Regions from separate parts of the Sporolactobacillus sp. KGMB 08714 genome, predicted to be linked through region 3. Evidence: riboswitches for the same ligand, from Rfam matches in the RefSeq annotation. Region 3 holds a riboswitch; each other region holds the start of a gene.
What was found. A riboswitch is a leader RNA that binds a small molecule or an ion and turns the genes downstream of it on or off. The one in region 3 is predicted to bind S-adenosylmethionine.
Positions count from the first base shown of each region.

Region 1: another riboswitch for S-adenosylmethionine. It lies ahead of Q6A92_RS16940 (methionine biosynthesis PLP-dependent protein); the one in region 3 lies ahead of Q6A92_RS08130 (YeiH family protein).
Region 2: another riboswitch for S-adenosylmethionine. It lies ahead of Q6A92_RS16265 (amino acid ABC transporter ATP-binding protein); the one in region 3 lies ahead of Q6A92_RS08130 (YeiH family protein).

Region 1 covers NZ_JAUUBW010000045.1:148,365-159,282, forward strand. The annotation lists gene Q6A92_RS16905 (APC family permease) at 1-1,803, shown strand, start outside; gene Q6A92_RS16910 (efflux RND transporter periplasmic adaptor subunit) at 1,952-2,968, shown strand; gene Q6A92_RS16915 (ABC transporter ATP-binding protein) at 2,965-3,654, shown strand; gene Q6A92_RS16920 (ABC transporter permease) at 3,651-4,814, shown strand; gene Q6A92_RS16925 (response regulator transcription factor) at 5,003-5,674, shown strand; gene Q6A92_RS16930 (sensor histidine kinase) at 5,688-7,010, shown strand; gene msrA (peptide-methionine (S)-S-oxide reductase MsrA) at 6,994-7,527, shown strand; SAM riboswitch class I at 7,663-7,778, shown strand; gene Q6A92_RS16940 (methionine biosynthesis PLP-dependent protein) at 7,884-9,005, shown strand; gene metC (cystathionine beta-lyase) at 8,998-10,185, shown strand; gene Q6A92_RS16950 (bifunctional homocysteine S-methyltransferase/methylenetetrahydrofolate reductase) at 10,185-10,918, shown strand, end outside.
Region 2 covers NZ_JAUUBW010000045.1:3,619-14,536, forward strand. The annotation lists gene Q6A92_RS16245 (uroporphyrinogen decarboxylase family protein) at 1-980, opposite strand, end outside; gene Q6A92_RS16250 (amino acid ABC transporter permease) at 1,007-1,699, opposite strand; gene Q6A92_RS16255 (amino acid ABC transporter permease) at 1,711-2,409, opposite strand; gene Q6A92_RS16260 (transporter substrate-binding domain-containing protein) at 2,498-3,337, opposite strand; gene Q6A92_RS16265 (amino acid ABC transporter ATP-binding protein) at 3,349-4,110, opposite strand; SAM riboswitch class I at 4,241-4,349, opposite strand; gene Q6A92_RS16270 (small acid-soluble spore protein H) at 4,540-4,722, opposite strand; gene Q6A92_RS16275 (ParB N-terminal domain-containing protein) at 4,944-5,315, opposite strand; gene Q6A92_RS16280 (YbaK/EbsC family protein) at 5,701-6,189, shown strand; gene Q6A92_RS16285 (RrF2 family transcriptional regulator) at 6,510-7,001, shown strand; gene Q6A92_RS16290 (hypothetical protein) at 7,024-7,392, shown strand; gene Q6A92_RS16295 (aldo/keto reductase) at 8,541-9,341, shown strand; gene Q6A92_RS16300 (MDR family MFS transporter) at 9,503-10,918, shown strand, end outside.
Region 3 covers NZ_JAUUBW010000014.1:23,979-34,896, reverse strand. The annotation lists gene lhgO (L-2-hydroxyglutarate oxidase) at 89-1,288, shown strand; gene Q6A92_RS08155 (condensation domain-containing protein) at 1,532-2,809, opposite strand; gene Q6A92_RS08150 (sirohydrochlorin chelatase) at 4,186-4,935, opposite strand; gene cobA (uroporphyrinogen-III C-methyltransferase) at 4,937-5,713, opposite strand; gene Q6A92_RS08140 (DUF3906 family protein) at 5,726-5,944, opposite strand; gene Q6A92_RS08135 (nitrite/sulfite reductase) at 5,954-7,582, opposite strand; SAM riboswitch class I at 8,102-8,205, shown strand; gene Q6A92_RS08130 (YeiH family protein) at 8,431-9,786, shown strand; gene Q6A92_RS08125 (hypothetical protein) at 9,871-10,233, shown strand; gene metA (homoserine O-acetyltransferase MetA) at 10,542-10,918, shown strand, end outside.

The sequences.
Region 1 (10,918 bases), on a different contig from region 3:
GGCCGGCCGCTCAAATCAAATGAAATCCACAGTCAGAAGCTGAATAAACTGAAGGCTCTGGCTGTTTTATCGTCCGATGCGCTCTCATCGGTTGCCTACGGGCCTGAGCAGATTCTGATTGTGCTTGTCATGGCGGGCGCTGCCGCGTTATGGTATGCGCTGCCGATTTCACTTGGAGTGCTCGTCCTTCTGACTGCGCTGATCCTGTCCTATCGCCAGATTATTTTTGCCTATCCTCAGGGCGGCGGAGCGTATATGGTATCAAAGGAAAATCTTGGCGTGAATTTCGGCCTGATAGCCGGGGGATCGCTGCTGGTCGATTATGTTCTGACGGTCGCCGTCAGTGTTTCAGCGGGGACGGATGCGATCACTTCCGCATTCCCGGCGCTCCGGGCCTATAACGTAACGGTCGCTGTTGCGATTGTTGTGATGATTACGATTCTGAACCTGCGCGGATTGACCGATTCGGCCACTCTGCTTTCTTATCCCGTCTATTTCTTTGTCATGATGATGGTTCTTGTTATTGGCGCAGGCATTTTCGGCGCTCTGACCGGGCATACGGCGCCGGTTCATCCCCACACGGCCATCGGCACACCGGTTGCGGGAGTCGGTCTCTTTCTGCTGCTGCGCGCCTTTTCATCCGGATGTTCTGCATTGACCGGTGTTGAAGCGATTTCAAATGCCATCCCGGGTTTCAAGGATCCTGCTCCGAAAAATGCTGCGAAAACATTACTGATGATGGGCGGAATACTGGCTTCCCTTCTCGCGGGGACGGTTTTTCTGTCTTATTGGTACGGCATCCGGCCGATGAGCGACCAAACCGTACTGTCCCAGCTTGGAAGGATTATTTTCGGCAGCAGCTTTTTCTATTATCTGATTCAGATATCAACAGCACTTATTTTGGTTCTTGCAGCCAATACGGGATATTCTGCTTTTCCTATGCTTGCTTATAACCTGGCCAACGATAAGTACATGCCTCGTCCGTTTAAAATCAGGGGCGACCGTCTCGGTTACTCGAACGGCATTATCACGCTCGGGGTCATGTCGATTCTGCTCATTATCATTTTCAGAGGGAAAACTGAAAATCTGATTCCGCTTTATGCAGTCGGTGTCTTTATTCCGTTTTCGCTTTCTCAGACGGGGATGATTGTGCACTGGATCCGCGAACGGCCCGAGGGCTGGACGGGCAGGTTGTCCGTCAATCTGACAGGCGCCCTGATCTGCTACCTGATCCTGCTCATTTTTTTCCTGACCAAGTTTAGTCAAATCTGGCCTGTGTTAATCTTTCTGCCTATCGTCATCTTCATTTTTCATAAGATACATCAGCATTATATGCTGGTCGCCGAACAGCTCCGCCTGGATCTGTCGGTTCCGCTTCGGTCGGTACGCACGACGGATAACATCATTGTCGTTCCGGTTGCGGGAATAACCAAAGTTGTCGAACAATCGCTGACCTATGCAAAGTCGCTGTCCGAAAACGTGATTGCCGTCTATGTCGGGGACAGTCCGCAGGCTATTTCAAAGATGGAAAAAGAGTGGAAAGAATGGAAAGCGGATATTCGTCTGGTAACTCTGCATTCACTTTATCGAAGTATCGTCAGTCCGCTTGATAAATTTATCGACACGGTAAAATGGAAAGCGGATCAGACGGGTGCAACGGTGACGGTTGTTTTTCCTCAGTTCTATACCAAGAAATGGTGGCAGAATTTCCTTCATAACCAGTCCGGAACGCTGATTAAAGCAAGTCTGATCCGCCATGCGGATGTGGTCGTCGCCACTGTTCCCTACCATTTCAAAAAATAATCGACCGGCCGCTTCAGACAAACCGCTTGCTGTGACGGCAAGCGGTTATTTTCTTTTGGCCTCATTAAGCAATTCTTAAGAAAATACTCCTAAACTAGCAACAGAAGATTTTTCAATCATTTGATATAAATGAGGGGGAACAGCAGGCATGAAGAAGGGCTGGCTGATTGTCATTGCAGTGATTATTGTCGTCGGAGGGGGAGCATTCTGGTTCCTGAACAGGAACAGCACGGCCAAGGCACAGGTGATTATCCCGACGACGGTCGTTCAGAAAGGTTCGATTTCATCAGATGTTACAGGATCGGGGGATTTAACGCCTGCGGTCGATGAGAACATCGTGATCGGTTCGGGCGATGCCTCTAAAACGGTGTCTTCTGTGAATGTCGCGAACAACGCAACGGTCAAAAAAGGAACTGCGCTGATCACTTACACCGACGGCACGACGCTGACCGCACCTGCTGACGGAACCATCTCCAATCTGAGCCTGTATGCCGGAGACCGGGTTAGTCCGGGAAGGGCTGCTGCTCATCTGACGAATTACAGCGACCTGAATATGGTTGCCCAGATCGATGAGCTGGATATTCCGAAACTAAAGGACGGACAAGCCGTGACAGTGACCGTCAACGCCTACCCGAATCAGAAATTCACAGGGACAGTCACATCGATTGCCAACGCCGGAACGGATACGAATGGCGTGGCGACCTTTAATGTAACGATCCATATGAATCAGTCATCGGGACTGAAAGCGGGAATGACGGCAACGGCGGACGTAGTTATTCAGAAAAAAGACAACACGCTCTATATTTCTTCAGGAGCGGTCCATCAGCAGGGAGGCCAGTCCTTTGTTTATGTATCGTCGTCATCTTCCGGCGGCAGCACTTCCGCTGGTTCATACGGCGGCCGCATGAGCGGTGTCGATCATCAGCTCGGCACGCGGGTGAATGTTACAACGGGTCTGCATAATGATCAGTCGATTGAAATCCTGTCGGGACTGCGGGCAGGCGAGGTTGTGCAGCTTCCGGCAATTACCAGAGCGGCGTCTGCCTCCACGACTACGACAGGAACAGGCGGACAGCTGTTCGGAGGCACAAACGGCGGCGGTTTCCGCAGCAGATTAAATGGCGGACAGGGGAACGGCAGTACCGGAGGAGGCAATCAGCAATGACCGAGACGATGATCTCCTTGAAAGAAATCGAGAAAACATACAAAATGGGGCAAAATACAGTTCATGCTTTGGACCATGTCAGTCTGTCGATTGAAGCGGGAGATTTTGTCTCTGTAGTCGGTCCTTCCGGGTCGGGGAAATCGACATTGATGAATACGATCGGCTGCCTCGATCATCCGGATTCCGGTGAATACGTACTTGACGGGAATCATGTCGACAGCCTGAAAGACTGGCAGCTGGCGGATATCCGCAACCGGAAAATCGGATTCATTTTTCAAAATTTCAATCTGCTCGGTAAACTGACTGCACTGGAAAATGTCGAACTGCCGCTGATCTATCGCGGAATAAAAGTGAAAGAAAGAAAAGAACGGGCCATGGCCAGCCTCGCGCAGGTCGGCATTAAAGAGCGCGCGGAACACCTTCCCAATCAGCTTTCGGGAGGTCAGCAGCAGCGCACTGCTATCGCCCGGGCGCTGGTCGGGCAGCCGTCCATTCTTCTGGCGGACGAGCCGACCGGTGCACTCGACAGCCGGACGAGCAAAGAAATTATCGATCTTCTGACGGCACTGAATGAAGAGGGACGCACCATTGTTTTAATCACGCATGATTTGCATGTTGCGAGGGAAGCAAAACGGACGGTCAGCATCCGCGACGGCAAACTGTATGAAGGTGAGCAAACTTTATGAATCTACTCACTTCAATCAGTATGGCGTTCCGTAATATACGCGCGAACAAAACCCGATCCTTTCTGACGATGCTGGGCATTATCATCGGCGTGTCGTCGGTCATCGTCCTCGTTTCCATCGGGCAGGGGTCAAGCAAGTCCGTAGCCGACAGTGTTAACAGTCTGGGAACCAATCTCATTACGGTGAACATCATGAATACGGATACGCCTTTTACCATGGATAATATCGGGCAGATTGAAAAAGTTTACGGTGTGAAGAGTGTTTCTCCCGTCCTGACGAGCCGTGTGACGGTACAAAAAGGGAGTACGTCGACTCAGGTCAGTCTGACGGGAACAAACGCCGGTTATTTGACAACCCGCCAGCTTTCGGTAGGCAGCGGACGTTTTATTTCAACACTTGACGATCAATATCGTCAAAAAGAGATTGTTCTCGGCAGCGAGGTTGCCCAGACATTATTCGCAAGCGGGTCGCCCGTCAATCAAAGCGTGCTGATTAACGGCAATCGTTATAACGTGATCGGCGTTCTGAATACGAAGGGCGGATCGATGGGACAGAGCAGCGATTCCTCGGTGTTCATTCCGTTTTCAACGGCGCAAAGGCTGCTGCAGACCACCCATATCACGCAGTTTTACGCCCAGGCCGACAATCAGCAGGATGTTAATATAGCGATGTCGGGGATTCAGAGAGCCATGGGGCAGGTTTACAGCAATTCGGATGATTATACAGTCATTAATCAGCAGGACATCATGAATACGATGGATTCCGTCACGCAGACGATGACCCTGCTCCTGGGAGGCATTGCCGGTATTTCGCTGCTTGTCGGCGGCATCGGCATCATGAACATTATGTTTGTATCCGTCACGGAGCGGACGAGGGAAATCGGCATTCGAAAAGCCATCGGTGCTAAAAGACGGGATATTCTTCTCCAGTTTCTGATCGAATCCACTGTTCTCAGCATGATCGGAGGGCTGTGCGGCGTGGCCGTCGGGCTTCTCGCAGGCCGGATCTACACAGCTGTAACCGGCGGACAGACGGTATTCTCGATAGCGATTATTCTGTTTGCCTTCCTGTTTTCAGCACTTATCGGCATTATTTTCGGCGTTTTTCCGGCGAACAAGGCGTCGAGATTAAGCCCGATCGAGGCCCTCCGTTTTGAATAAAAACAAAAAGAGAATCATGAGATTTTCAACACTGTTAAAACAGGATGACAATGTGTAAAATAAGTAGTGACTTCAGGAGAGATGACGCGGTCAGGACCCCGTTTCAATGGGGGTGCCCGGAAGAAGAAAATCAACATTTTTTTGAAAAGGCACACGGTCATCAGGCTTGAGAAGGAAGGCTGAATGAGATGAGACTGCTTGCGGTTGAGGATAATCTGTCGCTGCTTGAAGAGATTGTAAAACTTCTGTCGGATGAATACACGGTCGATTCGGCGGCAAATGGCGAAGACGCGCTGTACATGGCGGAACAGAATATATACGATGCTCTGGTTCTCGACGTCATGCTGCCCGAGATGGACGGTTTTGAAGTAACTAAACGGCTGCGTGACGAGAATATCATGACACCGGTCGTTTTTTTGACGGCCAGGGATGCCGTGGATGACCGTGTAAAAGGCCTGAATCTGGGCGGAGACGACTATATCGTCAAACCTTTTCAGAATCAGGAACTGAAAGCGAGGCTATCCGCCGTGCTTCGCCGGAGTTCGCCCATGACGCTGGATCAGACATTGTGCTATAAGGGCATTGTGATCGACGAAAAGCATAAACAGATAAAAGTTGACGGAGAAGTGCTGGCCTTTACGGTCAAGCAATATGAACTCTTAGAGTACCTGATTCGCAATGCCGACCAGATCCTGACACGCGAGCAAATCTTCGACAGAATCTGGGGCTTTGATTCGGAAACGACGGTCGGCATCGTTGAAGTTTATGTCCATCAGCTTCGTAAAAAACTGAAAAAATACGGTTATGACAAGGATATCCAGACGGTAAGAGGTATTGGGTATATGCTGTCGGATCAGTGAGCGGGCCCAGCCTATGTTCCGACAAACACTGATTAAACTGGCCGCTCTGAATTCGCTCATTTTATTTTGTCTGATCAGTCTGCTCGGAGGAACCATCTATATCTATGAGCGGACTGTGCTGTATCAGGGAAGCGATGAAATTTTGACCCATGCTTCCGGTGCGCTTGCTTCGTTCAACGGCGGTGCTCTGGTTACGCGTGATCCGAGATTGCGCGATCCGAGATTAAGTTTTGCCATTCTTAATCAGAATAATGAGGTTCTCTTCTCCGATAAAATGGATTCGTTGACGACAGATACGATGAAATCGTTTTTGACGAAAACGACGGATCAAATTGTTGAAAAAAGGGTAGCCGGCTATTATTTTCATGTCCTGGTCAACAAAATTTATGCGAATAAGACAACATTAACTGTTTATTTTATCATCAACGTCGATCCGGAACGCAATCTGCTGAATACACTGCTGTCCATTATTTGGGCCGGTCTGGGATTCGGAACCCTGCTTTCGGTCGTGCTCGGCTATGTTCTTGCACGGTGGGCGCTGCGGCCGATTCAAAATGCGTGGGATAAACAGAACCGGTTTGTCGCCGATGCTTCCCACGAATTGCGTACGCCTCTTTCCATTATCCAATTAAAGACGGAAGGGCTGCTCAGGCAGCCGAAGCGCTCTATTCAGGATACAGGCGAGGATATTGCTGTCATGCTTGACGAAATTCGGCGGCTGTCTAAGCTGGTCGGCAGTCTTCTGACGCTTGCGCGTTCCGATGCCAACCGTCTGGAAGTGAGCCTTGGACCGCTGGATTTGACGCTCATGCTGAAAAAGGTGACGGAACCGTTTGCCGAAATGGCTGATTTTGATGAGAAGACTTTTGAACTGAAGCTTGACAAGAAGCCGGTTATCATTAACGGCGATGAGCAGCGTATTCATCAGCTGCTTGTCATTCTATTGGACAATGCGATGAAATTTACGAATAAGGGCGGGAAGATTGCCGTCTCCTGCAGCCAGGATAATAAAACGGCGACGCTTAGCGTGTCGGACAGCGGAATCGGCATTTCCGAAAAAGATCTGCCTCATATTTTCGATCGATTTTTTCAGGCGGATGCTTCGCGGACGGATCGAAAAGGCACCGGGCTCGGACTGGCGATCGCTCAATGGATCGTTGAGAAGCATCGCGGCAGGATTGAGGCCGACAGCAGGCCGGGCAAGGGCACCGTTTTTACCGTACATCTGCCTCTTATAAAAAAGGAAGATAAGGTTCCGCAGCTGCTGAGAGCGGGAGAAAAAAGACGGAACAGCAATAAAAACGGGAAGGGGAAAGCCAATGAACAATCATCTTGAAGAAACGGCAACTTTTGCCGGCGGCTGCTTTTGGTGCATGGTCAAGCCGTTTGATACACTGCCGGGCATAGAAAAAGTTGTCTCCGGGTATACGGGAGGGCAGGTTGAGCATCCGACCTATGAACGGGTCAAATCGGGGACGACCGGCCACATGGAGGCCATTCAGGTTACCTTCGATCCGACTGTCTTTCCTTATGAGAAACTGCTTGATCTCTATTGGACGCAAATCGATCCGACCGATGCCGGCGGACAGTTTTTCGATCGCGGTTCCAATTATCGGACCGCCATTTTTTATCATAATGACGTGCAGAAAAAACTGGCACAGCAATCAAAGTCGGCGCTTGCTTCCAGCGGCCGTTTTACAAAGCCGATCGTGACGCGCATTCTTCCGGCCGCACCCTTCTATCCGGCCGAAGAGGAGCATCAGAAATTTTACAAAAAGCATCCGGACCGTTATGCGGCGGAGCGGAGCGAATCGGGCCGCGATGCTTTTATCAAAGAAAATTGGAACCGGTAAAAAATCTTTGTTTTCCCCGCAGGTGCGGCTCTTTTTCGAACAATAGCCTGCCTTCTTTCCGAAATAATGAAAAGGCCGCTTGAAAAAACAAAAAGAGTATTGTAAACTAGTCAACAACAATATCATAATAAAAGATTCTTATCAAGAGAAGCCGAGGGACTGGCCCGATGACGTTTCAGCAACCGTTGCCCGATGTGGCGACAAGGTGCTAATTCCAGCAAGCATATGCTTAGATGCTTGAGGGATAAGAAGAAAACTGCCAACCGGCCTTCTTCTTATCGAAGAAGGCTTTTTTTACGGAAATTTCAGGGCCGGCCAGGGCTTTTGGTCAAGAAAAGGAGAGGGGACGAATCACGATGACAGCTTACAAAACGGAGACAAAATTGACACAGATCGGCAACGGTTTTGACGAACTGGGCGCCGTCAACGCGCCTATTTATCTGTCAACTGCATATCGCCATGAAGGGATCGGCGTTTCAAAAGGGTACGACTATATCCGGACGGGGAACCCGACCCGATCGATTCTTGAGAAAGCGATCGCCTCGATTGAAGGCGGAGAAGAAGGCTTTGCCTGTAGTTCCGGCATGAGCGCGATTCAGCTGGTTTTTTCACTTTTCCAGTCGGGAGACCACATTATTGCCTCCAGAGATCTATACGGCGGAACATACCGCCTCTTCGAAATCTTCGCCAGACAATACCGCATTGAATTCACCTATTGGGACGGCACAGACTATGACGAACTGGCTTCTCTTGTAAAACCGCAGACGAAAGCCATCTTTATTGAAACGCCGACCAATCCCCTGATGCGGGAAGTGGATATATCCGAGGTTTCCTACATTGCCAAGAGAAGTCATCTGCTGCTGATTGTTGACAATACATTTTACACGCCCGTGCTTCAGAAACCGATTGAAGAAGGAGCCGATCTGGTCATTCACAGTGCAACCAAATATTTGGGCGGGCACAATGACGTGCTGGCCGGCCTGGTTGTTTCCAACTCCGCCAAGATTACCGAAAAGCTGAGGCTGTTCCATAATGCCTGCGGTCTTGTACTCGATCCCTTCGATTCGTGGCTGCTGATCCGCGGAATGAAAACTCTGGCACTGAGAATGAGGCAGCATGAAACGAATGCCAGGAGGATTGTCGATTACCTGAACAATCAGCTGCTTGTGACCCGGGTTCTTTATCCCGGCAGGGGCGGAATGGTCAGCTTCGAACTCAGCAAAGAAGCCTATGTCCAGCCTTTCCTCAAGGCACTGCACCTGATCACCTTTGCCGAAAGCCTCGGCGGTGTAGAAAGCCTGATCACTTATCCCGCCACACAGACACACGCGGACATTCCGGAAGCCGACCGCCTCAAGTACGGATTGTCCAACTCGCTGCTGCGCCTGTCGGCCGGAATCGAACATCCCGATGATCTGGTCGACGATCTCGATCAGGCTTTTCAGTCCTTGAAGAAGGATGTGGTGCTGCATGGCTGACACATTCGGTTTTGCCACAAGGCTGATTAAAGAAACAGTGGCAGTCGATCCGCAGACCGGGGCGGCCAATGTTCCCATTTATTTGTCGTCTACCTTTCATCAGAAAGATTTTGATCATTATGGAAAATATGACTACAGCCGTTCGGGCAATCCGACACGGGAGGCATTGGAAGAAGCAATAGCCGCACTGGAAGGGGGCGTGCGGGGGTTTGCCTTCGCATCCGGTATGGCAGCCATTTCTTCGGCTTTTCTGCTTCTCTCTGCGGGAGACCATGCAGTCGTCCCGAAAAATGTGTACGGGGGAACGTTCCGCATTCTTACCCAGGTATTGGGCAGACTGGGGATCAGCCATACGTTTGTCGATACAACCGACCTCGAAGAAGTCAAACGGGCGATCCGGCCGAATACGAAAGTTATCTATGTTGAGACACCGTCCAATCCGACACTCAGAGTGACGGATATCCGGACGATTTCCGAAATAGCAAGGGCGCACGGATGTCTTACCTTTGTGGATAATACCTTTATGACGCCCGTTTTCCAGCGTCCTCTGGAACTGGGTGCGGATCTCGTTCTGCACAGTGCGACCAAGTTTATTTCCGGGCACAGCGATGTCGTTGCGGGTCTGGCAGTTGCGGGCAGCGACGAACTTGCCGACAGACTGTATTTTTTACAAAATGCGATGGGTGCCATTCTCGGCGTCCAGGATTCATGGCTCTTGCTTCGGGGGCTGAAGACAATGGATGTCCGCATTCGCAAATCCGCACAGTCGGCGCGGATGATTGCCGAATTTCTACAGACACAGCCGGAAGTGCGCACGGTCTATTATCCCGGCCTGTCCGGCCATCCGGGCGCGGCACTGCAGGCCCGGCAGGCGGATTCCGGGGGTGCCGTCCTGTCTTTTGAACTGAAGGATGAAGCCTGTGCGCGGACATTTGTCGGTCATGCCAGCCTGCCGGTCTTTGCGGTCAGCCTCGGCGCCGTCGAGTCGATTTTATCCTATCCGCCGAAAATGTCACATGCGGAATTGTCCGAGGAGGAACGGATTAAAGCGGGAATCGGCAGCGGCCTGCTCCGGCTGTCGGTAGGACTGGAAGACGCCGAAGATCTGATCCGTGATTTTCAGGGCGCTCTCGGAGCGGTCCGGGAGAAAGAAAAACGGACAGTCAGGAGCGGAGAATGATGCGCCCGTCCATTCTTGATGAACTTCGGAAAAGAATTCTGATCGGCGACGGAGCCATGGGAACACTTTTATACTCTTACGGCATTGACCGATGTTTTGAGGAACTCAATGTATCCCATGCGGATGAGGTCAGGCACGTTCATGAAGCCTATGTCAATGCCGGTGCGGACGTTATTCAGACCAACACATACGGTGCAAACGCGATCAAGCTCGCCCGCTACGGACTGGAAAAGGAGGTCGTCCGTTTCAATCAGGCGGCCGCGGAAATCGCCAAAAGTGCGGCCCGGCCCGAGACCTATGTCTTCGGGACAATCGGCGGTATCCGCGGATTCCGGCAGCAGTCTCTGGAACTGAGCGAAATCACGCGGAGTTTCCAGGAGCAGGCGGACTGTCTGATTGAAAGCGGCGTGGACGGCCTGCTGCTTGAAACCTATTATGATTTCGATGAGCTGCGGGAGGTGCTGAAGCTTGCAAGAAAGGCGACGGATCGGCCGATCATTGCTCACGTATCCATGCAGGAACCCGGTATTCTGCTTAACGGCCTGCCTCTTTCCGACGCGCTGAAAGAGCTGGAGGCGCTCGGTGCGGACATCGTCGGAACCAATTGCCGCCTCGGCCCCTTCCACATGATACAGGCGCTCCGGGGGGTCCCGCTTCCGAAGCGGGCCTTCCTTTCCGCCTATCCGAACGGCAGTCTTCCCGCCTATCGGGACGGCAAATTGTATTATGAAAC
Region 2 (10,918 bases), on a different contig from region 3:
TTTTTTTCGGACGCTTCCTGATCGGCAACACAGCCGGGTCCCAGAATGAGCCCCTTGCCGTTTACTTCACGAATCGCTTCTTTCACATGATTCTCCACTTCACTGACGGTACCGTTCACAAGCAGGCTTTTTCGGACGATCCGGTTATTCTCATCGAAATACGGAACCTCCCGAATGCCGCCCAGAAGGCACTTGTCTGTTATTTTTCTCGCTTCTGCAAGCGAAGGAGAAACCCAGCGGTCATGCCAGTTCAGACAATTCACCGGATAGGCTGCGATCAGATGAAACAGATTGTTCGGTCCGTGAATGTGCGCAATATTGAAGAACGTCTGTTTGTTATAACTGTTAATCACTTTCAAGTCGTAAGGCACACCGAATTCTTTGTATTCGTCCTCCGTGAACAGATCTTTGGTCGCAGATTTCGTGGCAAAGAAAAATCCGCTGACACCGGCTTCAATGTTGGCTTTAACAAAATTGATCGTCGTTTCCGTAATCACATCGAGCGCCTGTTTGACAACTGCGGGATTTTCCTTAATATCAAGGAACAGCCGGTCTCCCGCCAGTTTATGGGCGGTCGTCAGTGGGCTGAAAATCGTCTGGACAAACGGGAATTCTCTCTTCGCCAGTTTGCTGACATGCTGGGAAAGCTGCAGCTGCTTTCCATACGTTCCGTAAATGGCAGGAAGCACTTCAAGCCTTTTCCAGTCGTCGGCCGACTCAATTGCATAACGTCTGACAGTGGGCGGTTGGTTAATTTTGTTAAAATATTCAATTTCGACGCCCCAGTCTTCCACTCCGTATAAACCGAACGGAGCCAGTTTAATAAAATCAAAATCATATTTTCTGGCATATGCCACTTGTTTCTCAGCCAGCAGTTTTGGATTCTGATCATAAGCGGAAAAATGCATCCATAAATTTACGGGAATACGGTCCACATCTTCAAAGTTTAACGCGGCTTTAATACGTTCGAATCGGTTCATGCTCTTGTCCTCCCTTTTATAAGAAATCAGGCTTCTTTTCTTAACGTTTTTTCATATTTTCTGAAAACAACAGTCAGGAACACGCATAGCAGCCAATAAACGGCAGCGGCTGCGGCATAAGATTCCAGATAGCGAAAGTTTAACGCGGATTCAAGTTTTGCTTTCGCCAATATATCGACAACGGAAACCATGAAAGCCAAAGACAGAGACTTTATAATCGATAGGTATGAGTTTAAAAAGTTGGGCAGTGCTTCAATGACGGCCTGCGGGACGACAATTCTTCTTAAGGTCTGAACGGAGCTGAATCCGAGGGATTGGGCGGCTTCTATCTGTCCGTAGCTGACCGCCATAAATGCTCCTCGTATGATTTCCGACTGAAAAGCCGAAAAACAGATGGAATAAGAGACAATCACCGTAATGACCGGATTAAATTGATTGGGATCGAACCTAAGATTCAACAATTCCGCAAAATAAAGAAAAATTTTCGGCAGGCCGTAGTACGCTAAATATAATTGGACAAGCAGCGGCGTTCCTCTTAAAAAAGAAATGCACACGGCTGTGACCCGGGACAGGACAGGGACCTTATATTGATCAATGAGCGACAAAATGCCTCCGATCAGGATTGCGAAAAATAAAATCAAAAGTGCAAGCCCTAATGTATAAGGGACAATAGTCAATATCCCTGAAAAGTCCTGAAAAAAGATGTTGGGTTCGAACAAGACTTTTCTCCTTATCGTTTTATTCCGTTTTCCAGATGATACTTTGCCGTTCTGGCTTCAAAAAAATTGATAAACCTGTCCGCTAGATAAGAAATGGCCCAATAGATTAAGGCGACGGTCAGAAAGACTTCAATCTGCCTTGAGCCGAAATCGTTGGAGATCAGATTATTTGCCGTACCCATAATGTCGACCACGCCGATAATGAATAAGATGGATGTATCCTGGATCAAATAAATCAAAGCATTTCCCAAACCCGGCAATGCGATCGGCAGAACCTGGGGGAATATGATCCGGATTTGTGTCTGAAAAGGCGTAAAACCGAGACTGTCAGCGGCCTCTTTCTGCCCCTTATCGACGGCCAGATAGGCAGGCCTGAGAATTTCCGAAAGATAGGCGCCGTAATGAAAGACAAGGGTCACTATGGCAAAAAATATGCCGCTCCAATAATTGATGTTCATGCCGATTAAAGACAGGACAACCGGCAGCCCGTAATAAACAAGAAGCATCTGAAGCAGAATAGGCGTGCTTCTTGTGAAAGAAATATATAGTTCCATCAGAGGACTGAAAAATTTGACTTTTTTAATTCGGATACCTGTGACAAGTATGCTTAATAATAATCCGATTAACCCGGAACAGACAATAACGGCGAGCGTTAATGGAAGGGCGTCAATAAAACCGGGCAGTATTTTGATCATGTAGCCAATATCCATCTTCGCTTGTATCCCTTCTGAAGCTGTGAGAATGTTCAATAAAATAGTGACAGATTTCCGTTACCTATTGCAATGTAATTCGATACAATTAGTTGGTTATTTTGTATTGAAAAACATCTTCTCCGTAATACTTCTTCGACAGTGCGGAAAGCGTCCCATCGCTCTTCAGCTGCTTTAAGGCTGAATCAACGGCTTCTTTAAGCTTTTCGTTCTTTTTCGAGAGCAGGAAGTAGGTCGGGATTACTTTTACCGGGGCAGAAGTATGAATCTTTAAGTTCAGTTGTTTAATAATCTGAGCCTCACCCAGATTGGACGGAAGAACCGAGGCGTCATATTTTCCGGCAGCTACTTCTTTAAGCCGGTCGGCTGTCGAAAGGCCGGTGTCCGATGTCGGAATGTCGATTTTTTTCGAAGGATTCTGAGTATTGTAGGCCGTTAAAATATTGTATATGCCCCCGTTGGCGTCGACCGGAGCGATTTTTTTGCCGACCAGATCCGAAAAGTTCGTAATGGATTGATTGGCGTCATTCGTATAAATTTTGATCAAGCTTGCTCCGTCGCTTTCATTCGGAATCAGATACTTTTGTTCACGCACGGAATTTTTAAAAAATCCTTCGGCAATCAAATCGTATTTGCCTGTATCGAGGCCGATCTGCTGAGCGTTCGAAGAGACGCTTTGAATATTGAAACTGTAGTCTTTCAGCTTTGTATCGATTTTTCTTAATATCTCAACCTCATAGCCTGTCAGTTTTCCGTTTTCCGTATAGCTCAGCGGTTTTTCGGCCGTCGGGACGGCAATTTGAACGGTTTTTACGCTGGACGACTTCGATGAAGATGAGGACTGGTTTGCGCCGGATGAACTGTTCGAACAAGCGCCCAGTGTAAATAAAAGGATGAAAACAAGTACGGCGGCTGAAATCTTTTTCATTGTTCTTCCACTCACTTTGCTGTTATAATTTTTTTGTAGCTGTTGTTAAAATGACTGAGAAATTCCCGGGTCCTTTTTTCTTTAGAATGGTTGAAAATCTGAGAAGGCGGCCCTTCTTCAACGATTTTCCCCTGATCCATAAACACGACCTTTGTCGAAATGGTCCGGGCAAAGGCCATTTCGTGAGTAACAAGCAGAATCGTCACGCCCGAATTTGCAATACTATCAATCACGTTTAATACTTCGCCGACCAGTTCCGGATCAAGCGCCGACGTCGGTTCGTCGAAAAGAATGATTTCCGGTTCCATTGCCAGGGCTCTGGCAATGCTGACTCTCTGCTGCTGGCCGCCGGAAAGCTGGGAAGGATAGGCGTCCAGTTTGTCGGCGAGCCCGACTCTGTTTAATTCTTCCAGACTCCTTTCATAAGCGGCTTTTTTACTTTTTTTCCGGACAACGATCTGTGCTTCCATGACGTTTTCAATGGCTGTTTTGTTTTTAAATAGATTGTACTGCTGAAAAACCATTGCCGTTTTTCTTCGGAGCCGAAGAATGTCCTTTTTTTTGACGGACCGGCAGTTCAGCTGGAAATCTGTGAAGGCGATTTCTCCTTCGTCGGGTTTTTCCAGATAATTGACGCATCTCAGCAAGGTCGTTTTGCCGGTGCCGCTCGGACCGATAATGGTCACGACGTCGCCTTTGTTAATGTCTAAATCGATGCCCTTCAGGACTTCATGATCGTTGAACGACTTATGGATGTTTTTCAATGCCAGCATCGTGCGGTTCACCTCCTTTTCCGATTTTTTCTGTCTGAAGTGAATTGCTGCCATCCGCCTCCTTTAACTCATTTGTAATTTAAAATTAAAAAACAAGCCGTCAAGATGAAGAAGGCCTGCTTTTTATTCCTTCTCATCTTCTGAACACGGATCCGTGCTCCTGGAATTAACACCATACACAATCATGTGCTGGTTGTCGGGTTTCATAGGGCCAGTCCCTCCGCCGCTCTGGATAAGAATTCACTTTATTAATTTGTTGATTAATATCATACCACTGGCCGCCGTTATGTCAATACACATTCATACTAAAAATATGTGTTTTATTTGTCTTTTGGACCGACAAATGTTAAAAGGCATTCGGCAGGAAGCCGGCCTGCAGGGTTTCTATAACTTTCCGCAGCCAAAATCGCGGCGGCGGGTGCTTTTCATTTATTCATGTTCCTGCAGGTTTGCGACAGAAACTTCACGCTCATTTCCCGGATTGTCAAGCGGATAAATCCGGGCGGTCTGCATGCTCTCATCGACGTGCTGAATATAAACGGGGGTCCCGTTATGAGTCACATTCACCATAATCGGCGACCCGGCAATTTCCTGAGCCCGCTGTGCGTCCATCCTCATACCTCCTTTTGATGATTACAGGAATTACTATTTGCCGGCACCGATGGAATTATTCTTCCTAAGAGAGGCTGTCATTGTAATAAGGAACGGAAAATGAGTCTGTCCAGGCTGAAAATAATTATCTCGGCCGCACAGAAAAAAGCGAAGCATATTTCAGCTCCGTTTTTTCAGATCGGGAACGACGGACTGCCTTTTTCCCGCGTTTCCGATACGGATCACACCTCCTTGTAGATCTGAACTTCCTTTATTTCGGGGATCATACTGTAGGCGGTGAGTCTGTGCTGGCCGTCGTAGAGGCCCAGATTTTTATTAACAATCATCGGCGGCATCGTTCCGCCCTTTTTTATATACTCGATCATTTTCTGAATGCTGTCGGTATGATAACCATCATAGTTTTCCGGGTGCTCCTCCCATTCTTTAAAGGTCAGGAGATTTCGTCCGTTGCTGCTGAACGGGCAGGGCACTTCATACAATGTTTCTTTGGCTACTGCAGTTAAAATGAATCGATGGGCATCCGTCCCAAAGTCGTCATTTTCAATGTCGCTGTACTTGCCGCAGATTTCTTTTCCTGTGTAATACGTTGTCATGATACCGTCCCTTCTCGGCTAGTCAAAAATTTTTATCACGATAAAGCGGACACTGATTATACACTTAATTTATTATATATCCCGGCAATTTGCAAAAGGGGATGCTGATCCGAAAAATTTTGAATTTTGTACGAAACATGTCTCGGATCTCCCGGAATTTTTCTCAGGAGCCGCCGCTTTTTTCGAATTTGAAGGCCGGCGGGTCCTGCCGGCCAAATGATTGGGAATAAATATAAAATAACGGCTGTCTCAAATTCTGCCAGCCGGCTTTTATTGACAGGGTCAGTGAATTTGTTAGACTGTTCATTAAGCAAAAAATTTACATAGGATGCAGGCAAACCTGCAGGATACGCCAAAACTATTGATTGGATAAGGAGGACGGGCCATGTCTGTTGATGATGTCAGATCCTATTTCCGACAATTCGGCCGGGACAAGGATATTATTGAGTTGGAAGACTCCAGTGCGACTGTAAACCTGGCGGCCGAACATCTTCATGTCGAACCGGAACGTATCGCTAAAACACTCGCTTTTCGCGGAGAAAATAAGGAAGGCGCCATGCTCGTTGTTATGGCCGGTGATGGGAAAATCGACAACAAAAAATTCCGTGGCACTTTCGGTTTCAAGGCGCACATGCTGTCTTCGGATGAAACATTAGAATTGATCGGCCATGCCGTCGGCGGTGTCTGCCCGTTCGGACTGAAGAATGAGTGGCCGGTATTTATGGACGAGTCGCTGAAACGGTTCGAAACTGTGTTCCCTGCGTGCGGCAGCGGCAATTCGGCGATTGAGCTGAAAATCGACGAGCTGTATACCTTCGGCCGGGCGAAAAAGTGGGTGGACGTCTGCAAGGGCTGGCAGGAAGATGCTGAATAACTGACACGGAGAGCAAAGAGGACGTACGGATCCGGCAAAGGGACAGACTGGTGAATGTGCAGGGTGAACGGATCGGCCACCGCTGACTGCGCTTTCTCATTTTGCGCAGGTCCTCTGTATGAAAAGAAAAGCCTGTGCCGAAAAGAAGGGCCTTCCGGCTTTTTACTGAGTTTTAAGCGTTTCCGGGCGATCCATTTCTGAACTTTCCGGAATTCAATCAGTAAATGACTTCCAACTGTACTTTTTTCAAACAGAACAATTGATTTTATAAACTGTATCTATTATAATTACATTAATCTTCTTATAGAGGAATCGATAGTATGAATAGCGAGTTTACGATAGCGGTGCATTGCCTGATTGTGCTGGCGAGTGCTCCGGATCATGTCTGGAGCAGCGGATCGCTGTCCAGAAAGGTTCATACCAATCCGGCGAGAGTCCGCAAGATTATGAGCGTTCTTCGGAAGAATGGGCTGGTCACGACAAAAGAAGGGCTGCGCGGCGGCTATCGCCTCGGATTCTCTCCCGCGGACGTTACGCTTGCGCATGTTTACCGGACTGTTTCGTGCGAGGCGCTGAAACTGAACTGGTGTTCGGAAGAAGAGGCGGACGATCCCGAACTGGCGAGCGTCCGGTCGGTGATGGATCAGGCTTTCCTCAAAGCCGAGGAAATGCTCGAAACGTATTTGGAGCGATGGACCATTGATTCTCTCTTGGAACAGATCAGGCGCACAATGAGTGGGCCGGATACCTCATTTTCGGATCATTTTTCGGTTTCGGCTCACAAGGACAAGTTGAATAAATATACTATATAAATAACAGGATCGGTGGTGAAGGATGATGCAACAGGAACTGAAGTGGAAAAAAGGCGACTGGGTAAAGGGAAGAACGGTAAACGGGGAACTCATGCACGGCTATATTGTCGATTACAACGCCGGTACAGGAACGGTAAAAGTCCACGTCGTTGCCTGCGACCGTGAATCGACCGTGGGACGGACAATTGAGACGCTCGGTTATCTGATCAAACCCTTCCCGGTCCTGCCGCCGACGGGCGGTCAGTTACGCAGTATGGCCGACCTCGCTCTGGTTACCTATGACCGCGACTGGTTCATGGACCTGTCGTCGCAGCTGGTCGGGATGAACGAGGACTCCGGTAAGGATTCGTCTTCACGATCCAGTTCGTGGTTCTGGCCGGCTCAGCGATGAAGAATAAAAAATTGTCAGTTATTATATGAAAGAGCGTCCGAAATAGATTGATAATCGGCCGCTCTTTTTTGTTCCGTCAAGGCTCTTGTGCCCGCTGGCCCGTCCGAGCGTCTGTCGGCCCGGCTTTGATCCTCATAAAGTCTTTCCCGATATTTTTATGCGTGATAAAAAATTATATGAGTGTCTCTTGAGCTCTTTTTCCTGCTGTGCCATCAAAAAATGATCGGCTTTTCCTGAGACCGTCAATCTCTCGAAAGGCGGAGAGCATTTCCGCGATCAATAAACTTGTGCAATGGTCGAAAAACTGTGCCAACACCGGGAACCGGCTGGAAGAGTTCTGAAACCGGCCGATAGGACCTTGAATTCGGCCGGAAGGAGCCCGGAATCGGCCGGAAGAACTCCGAATTTGGCCGGAAGGAGCCTGAAATCGGCCGGAAGAACCCCGAATTTGGCCGGAAGAGTTCTGAAATCGGCCGATAGGGCCTTGAATTTGGCCGGAAGGAGCCTGAAACCGGCCGGAAGAACCCCGAATTTAGCCGGAAGAACTCCGAATTCGGCCGGAAGAGTCTGAAAACCGGTCGGAGGAACCCGGTAGGACCTTGAATTTGGCTGGAAGAACCGCGAATCCGGCCGGAAATTAATAAAACTCTCCGTACGCGGCTGAGCCATTGATCAGGGACGATCTTGCTGTTCTGATTATTCACAATTATTGATTTCAGTCCGTTTACTGTCGATTCTTTGGCTGCTGCTGTAGATTTTCTGCACGTCACTGTTGATATTTTGCTTTTTTCTGATGACAAGCCGGCAATTCCCGGTGGTTTTAGCCAACGATCGCAGGGATACACAGCGGTCCGAAGAAAAAGATCGGGTGCTTCCGACAGGAAACGCCTGTCCGTGCAGAATATCCCTCTTCTTCAACGGAATCAAGCGCCGTTCGCATGAACATTCAAAAGAACAGACTGGCGCTCGTGCCAAACGATCGCTTTTCGGGAGAATCCGTGCCTTCTTCATGCCGCGGCCTGACTGGATACATGAGCTGAGGAATATTCGATAAAATTTATTTCTAATCATGCAAAATTTATAAGAGTTTATTTCTTTTCTCCTTGCTTAATCTATGAGAAAATTTCATTAAGAAGGGGGAGGGCGAAATGATAAAATCTTTGAGCGATACAGTGACATTGAATAATAGTGTGAGCATGCCGGGATTCGGCCTCGGTGTCTGGCAGATCCGCGACGGCAAAGAGGTCATTGATTCCGTTCAGTACGCTCTGCAGGCAGGCTGCCGAATGATTGATACGGCCGCCGTTTATCGAAACGAAGGCGGCGTCGGCGAAGCAATTCGCCGGTCGGGGCTCCTCAGAAAATCCCTGTTTGTTACAACTAAAGTTGTTGATCAGGGCTATGATGCGACGCTGAGGGCATTTGAAGACAGCACAGCGAAACTCGGCATCGATACGATCGACCTCTATCTGATCCACTGGCCGATAGGGGATCACTATTTGGAAACCTGGAAAGCAATGGAACGGTTGTATAGAGACGGCCGGGCACGGGCGATCGGCGTCAGCAATTTCGGACAGCATCATCTGGAAACTCTCCTTCAGGAAGCGGCGGTTGTACCGGCAGTGAACCAAATTGAGGTGCATCCGCTGCAGACGCAGATAGGGCTCAGAAATTATTGCTATGCAAAAGGGATCCGGGTAGAATCCTATTCACCGCTCGGCAGCGGAGCGCTGCTCGACCATCCGGTTTTAAACAGGATTGCGGAAGAATATCATAAGTCGGTCGCTCAAGTGCTCCTGCGCTGGAATATACAAAACGAGATGATTGCCATCCCGCGTTCAACAAAGGAGGAGCACATTGTCGCTAATGCGGACATCTTTGATTTTGAACTGTCTTTCGAAACGATGGATCAAATGGATGCACTGAACGTCGATAAAAGCGTATCGTGACGGGCGCACATCTTTACTAAAACAGCGTCCGCTCAGTCAGCCGGCGAAGAGACGGGCCCTGCTCCCTTTCGCTTCCGTCAGGCTTATTGCCGGCTCAGCATCCCCGTTTCGCCAAACTTTTTTCAGCTCTATAATTATTTCCGACAAGAGGAGTTTATAAAATGACAAACATCGGGACACTTTCTGAACGGGAAATCAAAAGGGGCCCCATTACTGTGGCACTGATTATCGGCGCTTTCGTCGCCATTCTTAATGAAACCTTTCTGAATATTGCACTGGTCGATTTAATGCGGACTTTTCATGTTTCGGCAGCGACGGTGCAATGGCTGGCGACGGCCTATATGCTGGTGGTCGGCATGCTGATGCCTGTCACTGCGCTGATTGCCGGCTGGCTGACGACGCGGCAGATGTTCCTCAGTGCGATGTCGTTCTTTCTGATCGGCACGGTGATTTGTGCCGTATCGGCGAATTTCAGCTTTCTTCTGGTCGGAAGAATGATTCAGGCTGTCGGTTCAGGCCTTTTGCTGCCCGTCATGATGAACACGATTCTGCTGATCTATCCCCCGGAAAAAAGAGGGAGTGCAATGGGCACGATCGGGCTAGTGATCATGTTCGCACCGACGATCGGACCGACTCTTTCGGGGCTGATCCTTTCCATATTGTCCTGGCGCTGGCTGTTTATCCTGGTGCTCCCCCTGGCGTTCTTTTCTATCTTGTTTGCGATCGCCTATTTAAAAAATGTCTCGGAAGTGACCCGGCCGAAAGTAGAGATTCTTTCAATTCTGCTATCGACGGTCGGGTTCGGCGGGCTGGTATACGGGCTTGGTGCGAGTGCTGAGAACAGCCGGGCCGGCCTGATCTTCCTGGCCGTCGGTCTGGCAGCTCTTCTCCTTTTTATCTGGCGCCAGCTGACGATTGCGGAGCCGATTCTTGACCTTCGTGCTTTTAAATACCCAATGTTTTCACTGGCGACAGTCATCCTGATCCTGGTCATGATGATTCTGTTTTCGACGATGATTCTTTTGCCTCTTTACTTGCAGAAGGCGCTTTTGCTGACTTCGTTCAGCGCCGGTCTGATTCTTTTACCGGGAGGCCTGATCAACGGGCTGCTTTCGCCGCTAATGGGCCGCCTGTTCGATACATTCGGCCCGAGACGGCTGGTCATTCCCGGGCTGTTGATCATCGGTGCGATTGTCTGGCTTTTCAGCCGGCTGACGGCCTCGGAAAGCACGCTGTACATAGTAATCCTATACAGCGTACTGCTGATCGGGATGGCGATGGTGATGATGCCGGTATCGACAACGGGGCTGAATGAGCTGCCGAAAGCTCTGTACCCGCACGGAACAGCGATCATGAACACGCTGCAGCAGGTATCCGCAGGCATCGGAACGGTGCTGTTCGTCGGCATCATGGTTTCCGGCCAGCAGGCTTATTTGAAAGGCGCCTCTGATCCGGCGGCACCCGAACAGGCGCTGAAAGCACTGGTATTGGGCATGGATCGGGCGTTTATGGCGGCGATGATTGTCGCTGCCGCTTCATTTATTCTTTCGCTGTTTTTGAAGCGGACGCATGCGCCG
Region 3 (10,918 bases):
TTGTTGATTTTTTCTTTTGCCAATTTTATAATTTATCGTACAAATCATGATGCAATCGCTTACTAAGCAAAAAGAGAGATGAAGGGCTATGTTGGATTATCTGATTGTCGGCGGCGGCATCGTCGGTCTTTCCACCGCCTATGCGCTCGGTACAAGCAATCCTCATGCCAGGATTGCAGTCCTTGAAAAAGAAAAGACGGTCGCTTACCATCAGACCGGCCACAACAGCGGGGTCATCCATTCGGGCATTTATTACCGGCCGGGCAGCCTGAAAGCCCGGTTTGCCCGAGAAGGCGGGGCGAAGCTTCGTGCCTTTTGCGACGCCCGGGACATTCCCTATGAAAACTGCGGTAAAGTCATTGTCGCGGTCGCACCGGAAGAATTGCCGCTTTTGGACGGTTTGTATCGCCGCGGTCTGGAAAACCGGCTCGATCTCGCTTGGCTGAATCCGGAACAGCTGCACGAGATTGAACCGCACGCTCGGGGTTTAAAAGCGATTCATGTGAAATCGACGGGCATCGTCGATTACAAGCAAGTCGCGAACGGCCTGGCGGATATCATCAGTCAACGCGGGGGCGAAATCCATCTGAACCATGAAGTACTCGGGATTCACGAGAATAAAGACGGCGTCACCGTCGAGTGTGCCCGGGACAGTTTCTCTTCTCGTTTTCTCGTAAACTGTGCGGGATTGTATTGTGATCGGTTGGCGATTAAAGAAGGCGCCCGGCCGGAAATGCGCATTGTTCCGTTCCGCGGAGAATACTACGAACTAAAGCCTGAAAAACGCTATCTCGTAAAAAATCTGATCTATCCTGTTCCCAATCCGAAATTTCCGTTTCTAGGCGTTCATTTTACAAGAATGATCGACGGGCGTGTGCTGGCCGGGCCCAATGCCGTTCTGGGCTTTAGAAGAGAAGGCTACCGCAAGCGCGATTTCAAACTCGGAGAATTCCTGAATGCCGTCTCTTACCCTGCCCTCTGGAAAATCGCGGCTAAAAATATGAGCTACGGAATCGGAGAAATGGCGCGTTCATTCAGTAAAAAAAGGTTTGTTGCCGGCATGAAGTTGATGATTCCGCAGATCGGCGAAGAGGACGTTTTCCGTGCTCAGGCGGGCGTCCGTGCCCAGGCCTTAACCCGTGACGGGGTGCTGGCCGACGATTTTATGATGATCCGCCACCGCCATGCCCTGCATGTTCTGAATGCCCCTTCTCCGGCCGCTACCGCCTCTCTGTCGATCGGAGAAGCCATCTGCAGGAAAGTAACGGAATCGGCACAATTTGTCTGAATCTGCAAACTCCGGATCGGGCTGCCCTTGCAATCGACCAGAGATAACCAGCAAATAAAGCCGCCGGACTGTCGGAATTGAGCAGTCCGGCGGCTTTCTGAGCCGTATGCGTTGCGCGAAAGATAAAGGTGCCGGACCGATTCATGTGGTGCCGGCCGGAGCAAGGAAAATGATCAAAGACGTATGAGAAAATTTTTTTCAAAACGTAAAACACTCGTTCCCTGTCCGATCTGCCTTCCGGTTTTATTTTGGAAAATAACCGATCATCCTTTTAACGAAGCGGTCAAGCCATTCGCGGTCTGCTTCCGTTCCGTGAAAATTGGTGCTGAACGTCATTGCTTTTCTGAATGTCGTGACTGCGATCTGAAAATAGGGAGCATATTTAATCGAGCCGGAGATAAATGCGTCTCTGACATGAAGGCCCTTAAAAGATAAAATTCTGTCGTCAATGATACCGATGTTGGTCATGCCATTGAATGGGATGCTGTAGATTTTCGGAAAGCGCTTCTTGGCTTCCGGCAGGGGCAGCGTCCGATAGACTTCTTCCAGATCCCAGTAGACTTTAAACGGTTCCAGGCTGCCCTTCTGCCGATCCATTACTTTTTTGACACTTGCTAAGGCTTCATCGAATGATTCACCGGCATGGCTCGGAACGGCACAGATGATATTTGAGGTTAGATTGCAGATGCCCGGCCGATAATCTTTTGGAAGATAGGCGCGGCTGTTGACCGGGCAATCAAGGACAATCAAATCGGTGCTCAGAGCTTCGGACAGCGCACAGACATAAGCGGCGAACAGTGCGTCGTTGACCGTAGCTCCTCTCCTTTTCGCATAATCTTTGATTGAGTCGAATTGCTCTGCCGGGACCTGATGTGTGATCACAAAAGGATGATGCTCGTCTCCTGTCAGCGGCAGATGGTCCCTTTCAGACTGGACATAAGGCGAGAGCTGCGCTTGGCGGATTCGGTCCTTCTGCTCCCGGCTCATGCCGCTGAAAACCTGATTAATGCTGCGCAATTCCGGATCCGGCATATCCGGCATCGGATGATCCGGGCCGGCTGCCAATACGGAGTAGCATTGGCTGAGCAGATACAGATAGTCTTTCATTCCCCCGCCGTCACAAATCATATGATTCATGATGAACGCAAGCGTATCCGCATTTTTTTCCCTGACGACTGTGATACGCAGCTGCGGACCCGCCTTTTCGTCCGGTTTGATTACAAGGTGTGCCTGAACATCCTTTTCACGGTCCGTCGATTCAATCAGAGAGACCATCTCGCGGGCGGTCCAGCCGGCCTCTTCCCAGAAAGCCTTCTCACCGCTTTCAACAAACCGGCATGTCAGCAGAGGAACGGCTCTAAATGTTGCCTGAACTGCGTTTCTCAGCAGATCGACGTCAACGGTTCGATCGAATCGGATGACGGCGTGCAGATAATGATCGTTCCGTTTCTTTTCTCCTGAAATAAAATGTTTGATATCCGCACTTTCAGCCGGATAGCGATGCTTTTGACGTGTCGCCATTCCATCCATCTCCCTTATTTGGTCTGCCATATTCGCAGTCTGTTGCTTTAAGTTTACATAATGTATTTACCGTTTCTTTTTACAATTTTCGAAAAGCTCTTCGTTCGGCGTAATCCACACACTGAAGACAAACGTAGATGACTTCGCCTTTATCATTTTCGTATCTCCGCATGCCTGATTTCTTTTTATGGCAGAAATAACATCTTTTTGAAAACGGCCAATGAAATCTGCCGCCTGCCTTTTTCCCGGACCCACTCATTATGTGTCGCCGCCCTTGCCGGTAAGATTGTTTTTTATGTGTTCATTATAAGTGTTTCGAAAGCCTGCCGGCAAATGATTCATCCGCAGGACAGGCCCTGTCTGGAAAATTTGAGTCAGCCGCCTAAAATGATCGGCCGATGATTCCGTTTGCCCGCAGGCAGTGACCGCGATCCGTACTGCCATACACGGATAAGCCGGGCACGGAAAGGTGCCTCATCCTTTTAAAATTGAGAGAGATGTCCGAAGTGAGGGAAAACTGCCTTAAGACAGATAATAGCCATCGCCCTGCTGCTCTTTAGTGGGGAGATCGCTTCGGTTCGAAAAAATATTTTCCCGGATAATATCATTTTTTAGAAAATGGGTATTTCCTCAAGTCATGTATCCAGGAGATTCTTGCGAAAAGCGGTCGCTTGGCACGGCAGTCTGTCCTTTTGAATGTTCATGCGCATGGCGGTTGATATTCCGCTGGAAAAAGAGGACTGTCCTGTGCGGCCGGGCGTTGCATGGCGGAAACGCCCGGCCTTTTTCTTCGGCCCGCCGCGGATTCCCGTGAATCGTGGTTAAAATCACCGGGAGACGCCGGCGTATCAACAGTAAAAAGCAAAATATCGGCAGTAAACGGACTGGAATCAATAGGTGAGAATAATCAGAACAGAAAAATTATTCCTGATTGATGGCTCAACCGCGGCCGGGGTTTTCTCGGTTGTTATGCCTGTTTTATCGGCCGGCATGCTTGTTTTATCGGTCGTCGCAGCGAGTTTATCGATCGTTACGTCAGGGTTATCGACCGTTAGAAGCCGTTTATCGATCTGGCCCGAAACAGCCGGCCGCGCCGTGCTGCCGTGCTTGCCTCACTCGAGCTGCTGCCCGCGGACGCCTTTTAGAAATAAGCTCTTCTTTCATGACCCGGAATCCGGATGCGCTGCAGGAATCATGGGCTGCAAAAAAGCGGCAGGATGTCTTAAAAAAGACTTTCTGCCGCTCACAGGTCCGATGATTCTGAATGATCGCTTCCGGACTTTCACCGGGAATCATAGCTGCATTGCCGACACGGGCGCGGCCAGCTTCGCTTGCCCGCCCGCCGCCCATTCAATCACGCCCTGCTTCCGATGATGTTAAGTGTAATGGGGCAGGACATTTTTAAGGGACTCTCTGATCCGTTTTTTCATTAAGCGGATCAGAACGGGGTGATAGCCGAGGGGGCTGCACAGCACAAATGAGGTATCTGTTTTATTTCTGAGATCAACGGCCTTTTTAAGGGTTTTCATTAAAACGCCTGTAAACAGCAGGTAGGGGACGACAAATGTCTGCTCCCATCCTTTTTTTAATGCAAGGTCCAGCCCTTCCTCAAACGAGGGGCGGGCAGCTGCCATGTAACAGGATAAAACACGGTTTAGTCCCCTTTCATTCAGCAGGCGTCTGATCGAAGCGAAATCGTGTTTTGTTTCCGGGTCGCTCGAACCTCTGCCGACTAACACGATACCGGAGTTTTCGGGAATTATTTTCCGCTTTTCAAAGATTCTCTCGATTAAAATGTCAACAATCTTCGGGTCGACGCCCAGAGGACGGCCCACGATGAAAATAATGTCAGGATAAAGTGATCTTGCTTCATCGACTACTGCGGGAATATCGCGTTTGGCATGGCCGGCGGACAGCAGCAGCAGCGGCTGGATGAGGACGATCTGCGCTCCTTTTTCAATGCAGCGGCGGATTCCTTCCCGGATGTCCGGCTGTACACGCTCGAGGTAACAGATTTCTTGAATCGGCGCCGAAATGCCTTTCATGCATGAATAAAGAAATTGGTTTGCCTGCCTGACGCCGTCAATCAGCCGCGTTCCGTGGCCGATGTAAAGGACTGCGAGCATATCAGAATGCCTCCCGAACAATGTCGAACGGCTTTTCATCGCTTTCGAACCATTTCAGTTCTTTTCTCAGCCTTACAACCTCACCGACGATAATCATACACGGATTCTCAATGCGGTACTTTTCGGCTTCCCTGACAATGCTGCTGAGAACGGATGTGACCGTTCGCTGGCGGGCCGTTGTTCCCCATTCAATGAGCGCGACGGGCGTTGACGGAATACGGCCATGGCTGACGAGTTCGGATACAATGTGCGGCAGAGCGGCCACGCCCATATAGATAGCCAGAGTGTCGGCTCCCGTAGCCAGTTTATCCCAGTTGATTCTCTCACTGCCTTCCGATTTCGAATGTCCGGCGACCAATGCGATCGAGCTTGCATATTCACGATGCGTTGCCGGGATGCCCGCGTACGCCGGAGCGGCGATGCCCGCCGTGATGCCCGGAACAATTTCGAAAGCGATGCCTTCTTTGGCCAAAAAGGCAGCCTCTTCTCCTCCGCGTCCGAAGATAAAGGGATCTCCTCCCTTAAGACGGACGACGATCCGGCCTTTGCGTGCATGGGCCGCAAGCAGATGGTTGATGTTCTCCTGCTTCAGAGGATGTGCATGGGGCCATTTTCCGCAATAGATCAGATCGGCCGAATGTTTGGCCTCGTTCAGCAATGTCTCATTGACGAGACGATCATAGAGGATTGTATCGGCGGCGCGGATCAGACGGAGCCCTTTGACTGTAATCAGGTCGGGATCCCCGGGCCCCGCCCCTACAAGGTACACTTTTCCCATCGTACATCACCCTCATTCATACGTTTCACGCGGCCGGATTACAAAACCCGCTCCGCTTTTGCCTATTTTTTTCTTTTCCAGCAAAACGATGCTGTCAACTTTCAAACGTTTTAAAAAGGTGCGCTGCAGCTCCGAATCAACGACCCGGAAAGCTGCCTCCTCATTTTCTGCAACGGCTACAGCGACCGTTTCATTCTCGTTTGATGTGACGATAAAACGGAACAGCTCCATAATTCCACCTCATCCAACACTTTCAACGCGATGTTTCATGATATCATCCAGCACGTCCTGCAGCACATCGATTCCGACACGGCTCCTGAACGCAAAAAATGTCTCGCCTTTTTTCTTGTTCTCCTTAAAATACAATAAAAAAAATTTCAAAACTTCCGGTAAAATAAAGTCTGCAATTCTTCCTTTTAAGCGTTCATTAAAGTGGCCGCCGTCTGACAATGTTCCGCCGACGAAGATTTCGTAGGCATCAATCAATTGCTTGTCCCTGGTACGCAGTTTCAGTCCCTGAATGCCGATGTCGGCAATGTGGCGCTGCCCGCATGAATTGGTGCAGCCGACCATATTGATCCTCACAGGTACATCAATATCGACTTCTCGATCAAGGTAGGCGGCGATTTCTCTCATGCGGTCTTTTGTATTGGTGAGTGCGAGATTGCAAAATTCATTTCCCGTGCAGGCCATCGCATATCCCGTGAAATGAGACGGGCGGACCGGGTACTTTTTAAATAGGTCGTGCTCGAGCAGTTCCCCGATCCGATCCGTCGGAATATGCGGAATGATCAGATTCTGAGAATTGACCGTCCTCAGCTCGCCCGTTCCGTATCTTTTCGCGAGCCGTGCGAACGTCAGAAAATCGGAGGCATGAATCCGCCCGACGGGGACGCTGACCCCGACATAGCTCAAGCCGCGCAGTTTCTGCGGGTGAACTCCGTAGAAATAGCCGCCGTTCCAGCCGGACGTTTCATCGCGCCCTGCTGCCGGCAGCGGGCCGGTCAGCTCCAGCACCTTTTCCCGGAATTTTTCGATGCCCCAGTCCGCAACCAAGTATTTGAGCCGGGCTCTCGCACGGCTCTTCCGATAGCCGAAATCCCGGTACAGGGACGTCACGGCGGCGGCAACCGCTTTTGTCTGCTCCGGACGGATGAACAGGCCGAGCGGTTCCGCGAGATACGGTTTCGCCGCCAGACCGCCGCCCACCTTAACATGGAATCCCTTCACCCTTTCTCCATTGATGATCTTCGTCGCCGGGGTAAAAGCGAGGTCATTGATTTCGGCGTGGCCGGCATTATGAATATTGGCGTTGATTGAAATCTTGAATTTGCGCGGAAGGTTCGAAAAATCGGGATTATCCTGAAAGAAACGAAAGACTTCATCCACGATCGGACGCGTGTCGAACAATTCGTCCGGATCAATGCCGGCCAGCGGATTGCCCATGATATTTCTCGGTGCATCGCCTTCCGCTTCGCTCGTCGTCAGGCCCACCTGCTTCAGCCGCTCAAAAATTTCCGGCAGTTTCTCGAGCGGTATCCAGTGGTACTGGATCGCCTGCCGCGTTGTGATGTCGATGACATTCCGCGCATAAATTCTGCCGATGCCGGCCAGCGTCTCTGCCTGCTCGTTCGACATGATTCCGGACGGCACTTTCACCCGCATCATAAAAAGCCCTTTATCCTGCGGCTGCTGAACCGTCAATCCCGCATATTTAAAGTACATATACTGATCTTTCGGGATGGATTCAAATCCGCTTTCTGCATAGTTCGGAATGTCGGCAAAAATGGACAAGCCGTCTTTTGCCAGTTTATTAATTTCATTTTTATTAAGCCTTTCATTCTTTGCCCAGACTTTTTCATAAGCCATTTCCGCTCCATCCTCCCTTTTCTGAATCGTTGCGCTCGTTTTTTTATTTTAGAATAAAATCGTTCCCCTTTTTTCAAAAGCCGGGAAAAAGCCTGATAACGACGTCTTCGAAAGCGCCACTGAAATCCGCTGACCTGAACTTGAGTTTAAAGACCATTTTTTTGCCGGATTTCTGCGTTTAATCGGACTCGGTTTTCAATCACTCTGAATATTTTTTAATTTTGTAAAGTTCATTCTAGACTCATCTCAAAATATTGTCAATAATTCATATATGTATGATCGGATTTATGAGGGTGGCTTATCTTTTTCGGATTTCCGGATTAAGGAGCGGCTCACGAATGCCGGCCATAGAAATCTTTTCATATGATTGGAAAAACAGTCGCAGTTCGATGTTGTTGGATACCCGTTCCGCTTCGAATTTTTCGGGGCTGTTTAGCAAGCAGTAAACCGGATATTAATTTTATCATTTTGTCTTGCCTAAAACATACTAATATGGTAGGATTAACGCAACTTAATTGACTCTTATCAAGAGAGACGGAGGGAATTGGCCCGATGAAGTCCGGCAACCACTTTTTATAAAGTAAAGGTGCCAAGTCCAACAGGTTTTTCCTGAAAGATAAGGTTGACGGAGACATTCTTAATGTCGGTAGTCCCCATTCTTTCGGAATGGGGACTTTTTTGAGTAAAGGGGGTGATGCCGTGAGACAGAAAGAAATCTGCTGCACGATTTAAGCTGGTTCATTGTCTGATCGTCCGTTTCCGATAAGAGTCATTTACTTTTACTATCAAACCGGCACCGATTTCACCGTGAGAAGCAGCATGTTTTTATGAAGAGGAGGGATCACATTATGTCCGTTGATTTAACATCATCATCCGGTAATTCAGGATCGATACCAAAAACCGGCTGGCATGAGCTCATTCGAAAGGAAGATTGGTGGTCGGTCTGGATCGGCCTTTTTATCGTCTTACTGAGCATTTTATTCTGGCTATCCGGAAGTTCAATCAAGCTGCTGACCGCACAAATTCCTAAATGGAATCATTTTTCTTCTCTGGCAGGCGCGCTCTCGTCGCATGCGGGCTCAATCATTCTTTTATTCCTGACTTTTTTAATATTATTTTCATTAACAGCCTTCTTTCTGCACGAGAAAATCGGCCGGTTTGCCGCCGGCTTCACCCTGCTGTTCATCCTCAGCGTCCTGATCAATATTTTCAGTTCATGGAATTGGGCGCAGCAATACAATCTTGAAGCGCCGATCGTCGCACTTGTGCTCGGCCTGATCATCAGCAATTTGATCCCTGTGTCGGGATGGTTCTCGGCGGCGTTCAGAACCGAACTTTATGTCAAGGTCGGAATCGTCCTGCTTGGTGCGACGCTTCCCTTCACATTGATTTTCCAGGCAGGGCCTGTCGCCTTTATTCAGGCAACGATCATCGCTCTGGTCACTTTTTTCGTCATCTATTTTGTCGGGACAAAATGGCTCGGTCTGGATAAATATTTTGCCGCAACACTCGGCGTCGGGGGATCCGTGTGCGGCGTTTCCGCGGCCATCGCGGTCGGCGGAGCCATTAAGGCTAAAAAAGAACATGTGTCGATTTCCATCTCGCTTGTCGTGATCTGGGCCGTTGCGACTATTTTTCTGCTGACTCTGCTGGTTAAATGGCTGGGAATAGCTGCAGGGCCCGCAGGCGCCTGGATCGGCACATCGGAATTCGCCGATGCGGCCGGGATCACGGCTGCCAGTACATTCGGCGATCAGGCACTGACCTCGTTTACATTGATGAAAGTTATCGGCCGTGATATTTTTATCGGTATCTGGTGCTTCGTGCTTGCCTTCATTTCCGTCACTTACTGGGAACGAAAAAATTCCGGGACAAAAACCGACGCTTCGGAGATCTGGCGCCGTTTTCCGAAATTTGTGATCGGATTTTTTGCCGCTTCGGCCATTCTGACACTGATTATTGCAGGCGCCTCGCTTTCGGGGCGCAATGTGATCAATACGGATATCATCGCTCCGATTAAAGAATTCCGGACATGGGCCTTTACATTTACTTTCTTATCCATCGGCCTGACAACGCGCTTCAGAGAGCTGACCTCGTTTGGCTGGAAACCGTTTGCGGCCTTCAGTTCGGGCGCCGTTGTCAATATTGTACTCGGCTACGTCCTCTCTGTTCTGATTCTCAATTCGTATTGGTCGGCGTTATAATCTGTTCGAACGCGGACATAGATAGGCAATTTTTATCATGATCTTATTAATATTACGGCACAACCATTCGGGGAGATGTCTCCAATGAAGAAAAATCTGACATGCAAAGAAAGAGTCACCGTTATTTTCTATTATTTCCGGCGGCCGGAACCGAAAAATGTTGTCTCGCTGAATGGAAGGCGACATTTTTCCGGCGTAACCAGCGCCCGGCAAATAAGAGAACTGGCTGTCTTTCTGTCTCATCGCCTTGAAAAAATTGCCTGCATGACTGAACTTTTGCAGTCGGCGCATGATCAATGGCTCATTACCGCTAAAAAAGACAGAGTAATCATGGAGACGGAGTCATTTGAATCTCATCGGATTTCGGAATTATTGTCCGGACAGGGGTACAATGAGTCGGATTATGTTCTGAGGGTGGATTACGAAAGAAAATGGGGATTGCTGTGAAGTTTTCTTCTGCAGGCAGTCAATTGAAATAATTTTTTTACATGGAATCATAGTTAATTTTCAGCTCCCGGCCGAGCCGCCGGGAGCTGTTTTGCGAGCTGAAAACTTTACTTATCAGGCAATTTTTTGATTCACCTCATTCAAATTTCCGTTTTTAACTGCTCAGAGTTATTACTGGCTGCCGGGAAAAAACTGAGCTATACTTGAACTAATCTATCCGGACTGCACGGATGAAAGGGTTGCCGTTTTAAAGATCAGCGTTTTATAAAGGCTGTTAAACCAAGTTAACCGTGAGGAGAACTGATATTATGCCGATTAAAATACCTGAATTGCTTCCTGCCAGAGAAATTCTTGAAAAAGAAAATATTTTTGTCATGAATGAAGACCGGGCGGCACGTCAGGACATCCGTCCGCTAAACATATTGATTCTCAATCTGATGCCCGAGAAACAGAGAGAAGAGGCCCAGCTGCTTCGTCTGCTCGGCAATACACCGCTTCAAGTTAATATTTCTTTCATGCGGACGGCCACTCATGAATCGACGCACGCCAGTCATCTGCACATGGAACAATTTTATACGGTTTTCAGCAAAATCAGGAACAAAAAATACGACGGCTTGATTGTTACCGGAGCGCCGGTCGAGAAACTGTCCTTTGAAGCGGTTGATTATTGGCATGAGCTGGAGGA